2 regions of the Streptomyces sp. NBC_00237 genome follow, and region 2 is predicted to be linked to the other one. Evidence: predicted binding sites of a transcription regulator. Region 2 holds the regulator's gene; the other holds the start of a gene.

Region 1 (2,200 bases), on a different contig from region 2:
GCCCTCGACGTCCTCGGCGATGATCAGCAGCGGCTTGGAGCCACCGGCCTGGATGACCTTCTCCAGGAGGGGCAGCAGGTCCTGGATCGAACCGATCTTGCCCTGGTGGATCAGGATGTACGGGTCGTCGAGGACGGCCTCCATACGCTCCTGGTCGGTCACCATGTACGGCGACAGGTAGCCCTTGTCGAAGGCCATGCCCTCGGTGAAGTCGAGCTCCAGGCCGAAGGTGTTGGACTCCTCGACGGTGATGACGCCGTCCTTGCCGACCTTGTCCATCGCCTCGGCGATGAGCTCGCCGACCTGCTGGTCCTGCGCGGAGAGCGCGGCCACGGCGGCGATGTCGGACTTGTCCTCGATCGGGCGGGCGGTCGCGAGGAGCTCCTCGGACACGGCCTTGACCGCGGCGTCGATGCCCTTCTTCAGGGCGGCCGGGGAAGCACCCGCGGCGACGTTGCGCAGACCCTCGCGGACGAGCGCCTGGGCCAGCACGGTGGCGGTGGTCGTACCGTCACCCGCGATGTCGTTGGTCTTGGTCGCCACCTCCTTCACCAGCTGGGCGCCGAGGTTCTCGTACGGGTCGTCGAGCTCGACCTCACGCGCGATGGTGACACCGTCGTTGGTGATGGTCGGGGCGCCGAACTTCTTGTCGATGACGACGTTGCGGCCGCGGGGGCCGATCGTCACCTTCACGGTGTCGGCAAGCTTGTTGACGCCGCGCTCAAGGGCGCGACGGGCGTCCTCGTCGAACTTCAGGATCTTCGCCATGGAGCTTTTCAAGTCCTCTCGGAATTACGAACTGCGCAAAACGAGCCGCGCCCCTGTCCACCCGGCGTGTGAGCGGGGGCCAGGGGCGCGGTTCATGAAATGCAGAAGTGAATTACTTCTCGATGATCGCGAGAACGTCGCGAGCCGAGAGGACGAGGTACTCCTCGCCGCTGTACTTCACCTCGGTGCCGCCGTACTTGCTGTACAGCACTACGTCGCCGACGGAGACGTCGAGCGGGAGGCGCTCGCCGTTCTCGAAGCGGCCCGGGCCCACGGCGAGGACGACGCCCTCCTGGGGCTTCTCCTTCGCGGTGTCCGGGATGACCAGGCCAGAGGCGGTGGTCTGCTCGGCGTCGAGCGGCTGGACCACGATGCGGTCCTCAAGCGGCTTGATGGCAACCTTGGAGCTTGCGGTCGTCACGATCCGGTCTCCCCCTTCGGAGATCTCACGGGGTTAACAGTCTGGGGTGGCGACCAGGTGGATCCGTCGTCGCGGGTGCCGGACCTGCCCGTCGCTGTGTTGGCACTCTCCAGTGGTGAGTGCCAGAGCCGAGACTATGACGCGGTTAGCACTCGGTCAAGCGGAGTGCCAATTCAGGACCGCCGGGGGTGACGGGGGCGGGTCCCGTCACGGGTTCCGGAGGGGGTCTCGGTACGGGCTCCGGGCGGTCTCGGTACGGGCTCTGGGGGCCTTCGTACGGGTTCTGAGCGGTCTCCGTACGGAGAAACGTACGGCGGGCCTCTTGGGTTCCGTACGACAGTGCGAGCCGTGACCTCCGATCCGGTACGGCGCCCCCCGCCTCGGCCGGGGCCAGGACCGGCGGCTCGCCGCACCCGAGCGGGAGTGGCTCTTCTAGAGGTAGTCCTCCAGGCGGGCCACCGTGAAGCCCTGGTCCTGTATGCGGCGCAGCATGCGGGTCGTCATTTCGGTGATCGTCGAACCCTTGAGCTCGTCCGGTCCTCGGAAGTGGGCGAGGACGATGTCGCCGGGCTTGAGGCGGTCGCCCTCCGCGTACCGCATGTTGTGGATCTGCATGGACTCCCGCCACAGGACGAGGGCCTTCACCCCGCAGCTGCCCGCCGCGCGCACGGTGTCGCTGTTGTAGTTGCCGTACGGCGGGCGGAAGAGGGTGGGGCGGGTGCCGAAGTGGGCTTCCAGGCGGTCCTGCTGGCCGCAGATCTGCCGGCGCTGGCCCTCGTAGGAGAGGGTGCGGAGGTTGGCGTGGCCCGTGGTGTGGTTCTGGATCGTGCCGCCGCCCGCGTCGCGGAGCTTCTTGAAGTGGTCGTAGTCGCTCCCGGCGACGCTGTCCGTGAGGAACATGCTGACCGGCAGCTTCAGCTCCGCGACCATCTTCACGAACTGCGGGTCCTTCTCGGCCCCGTCGTCGTAGGTGAGGAAGACGACCTTGTCGTTCGTCTTCACCCGGTCGAG
Region 2 (2,200 bases):
TCCTGCGGCACACCCTGCCGGGCCGCGTCCGTGGCCATCGACTCGCGCTGCGAGGTCAGCAGGGTGTCCATGCCGGCCGCGGCGAAGACCTCGACGCCGGCGAACACCCCCGTTCCCAGGACGTGGTCGAAGTGCGGGTGGCTGAGAGCGACGTGCGTCACTCTGCGGCCGAGGAGCGCCTCGGCCTGCATCCGTACCTCCGCACCCTCGCGCAGCGTCGATCCCGTGTCGTACAGCAGCGCCCCCTGCCCGCCTGTCACCAGGCCGACCGTGGCGTCCCAGCCCGGCAGGCGACGCCTGCCGACGCCCGGAGCGAGACGTTCCCAGCCGGCCTCTTCCCATCGCATGTCCATACCGTGACGCTAGCGTGAGCAGCCGCCCTTGCCCGGGATGTGCCCCGCCGCCGTACACTGGCCCGGGGAATCGCTGGCACTCGCCCACAGGGAGTGCCAAGCGGGACACCGGGGCACAAGCTCCACATGTCCGATCTGCACCAGGGAACATCACGGCTTGGAGGTGTGCGCGATGCTCAGTGAACGCAGACTTGAAGTGCTGCGCGCCATCGTCCAGGACTACGTCGGCACGGAGGAGCCCGTCGGCTCCAAGGCCCTCACCGAGCGGCACCAGCTCGGCGTCTCCCCGGCCACCGTGCGCAACGACATGGCGGCCCTGGAGGACGAGGGATTCATCGCCCAGCCGCACACCAGCGCAGGGCGCATCCCCACCGACAAGGGATACCGGCTGTTCGTCGACCGGCTCGCCGGGGTGAAGCCCCTGTCGACGCCGGAACGGCGTGCCATCCAGAACTTCCTGGACGCCTCCGTCGACCTGGACGACGTCGTCGCCCGCACCGTGCGGCTGCTCGCGCAGCTCACCCGGCAGGTGGCCGTCGTGCAGTACCCGTCGCTGACGCGTTCCACGGTGCGGCATGTGGAACTTCTCTCACTGGCACCCGCCCGGCTGATGCTGGTGCTGATCACCGACACCGGCCGCGTCGAGCAGCGGATGATCGACTGCCCGGCGCCGTTCGGCGAGACGTCTCTCGCGGATCTGCGGGCGCGGCTCAACAGCCGGGTCGTGGGCCGTAGGTTCGCCGACGTGCCGCAACTGGTGCAGGACCTTTCCGAGTCGTTCGAGCCGGAGGACAGGGGAACCGTTTCGACGGTTCTCGCGACTCTCCTTGAGACGCTCGTCGAGGAGACCGAGGAACGGCTGATGATCGGCGGCACCGCCAATCTCACCCGCTTCGGCCATGACTTCCCGCTCACCATCCGCCCCGTACTGGAGGCGCTGGAGGAGCAGGTCGTCCTGCTGAAGCTGCTCGGCGAGGCCACCGAATCCGGCATGACGGTGCGCATCGGGCACGAGAACGCCCATGAAGGACTCAGTTCAACGTCCGTGGTCGCAGTCGGCTACGGTTCGGGCGACGAGGCAGTCGCCAAACTAGGCGTGGTCGGACCGACCCGCATGGACTACCCCGGAACGATGGGAGCGGTACGCGCAGTGGCACGTTACGTCGGACAGATCCTGGCGGAGTCGTAAGTGGCCACGGACTACTACGCCGTTCTCGGCGTGCGCCGCGACTCTTCCCAGGACGAGATCAAGAAGGCGTTCAGGCGCCTCGCTCGTGAGCTTCACCCGGACGTCAATCCGGACCCGAAGACCCAGGAGCGCTTCAAGGAGATCAACGCCGCCTACGAGGTGTTGTCGGACCCGCAGAAGAAGCAGGTCTACGACCTCGGCGGCGACCCGCTGTCCGCCTCCGGCGGAGGCGGTGCGGGCGGCTTCGGCCAGGGCGGTTTCGGAAACTTCTCCGACATCATGGACGCCTTCTTCGGTACGGCGTCCCAGCGCGGCCCGCGCTCGCGCACCCGCCGCGGCCAGGACGCCATGATCCGCCTGGAGATCGACCTCAACGAGGCGACCTTCGGCACCACCAAGGAGATCCAGGTCGACACCGCCGTCGTCTGCACCACGTGCAGCGGCGAGGGTGCGGCTCCCGGGACCTCCGCGCAGACCTGTGACATGTGTCGCGGGCGCGGAGAGGTCTCGCAGGTCACCCGGTCGTTCCTCGGCCAGGTCATGACCTCGCGGCCCTGCCCGCAGTGCCAGGGCTTCGGCACGGTCGTGCCGACGCCGTGCCCGGAGTGCGCCGGAGACGGCCGGGTCCGCTCCCGTCGCACCCTGACGGTGAAGATCC

What was found. The regulator HrcA, encoded in region 2, represses chaperone genes, less so after heat shock. The targets are predictions, from matches to a motif close to TTNGCACTCNGNNNNNCNGAGTGCNAA.
Region 1: the regulator HrcA is predicted to act here: its motif matches at 1,335-1,361, upstream of groES (co-chaperone GroES).

Annotation. Positions count from the first base shown of each region.
Region 1 is NZ_JAPEMT010000002.1:2,624,993-2,627,192, forward strand. It holds gene groL (chaperonin GroEL) at 1-768, opposite strand, end outside; gene groES (co-chaperone GroES) at 881-1,189, opposite strand; gene OG897_RS25385 (polysaccharide deacetylase family protein) at 1,622-2,200, opposite strand, start outside.
Region 2 is NZ_JAPEMT010000001.1:1,695,899-1,698,098, forward strand. It holds gene OG897_RS07410 (MBL fold metallo-hydrolase) at 1-353, opposite strand, end outside; gene hrcA (heat-inducible transcriptional repressor HrcA) at 526-1,542, shown strand; gene dnaJ (molecular chaperone DnaJ) at 1,543-2,200, shown strand, end outside.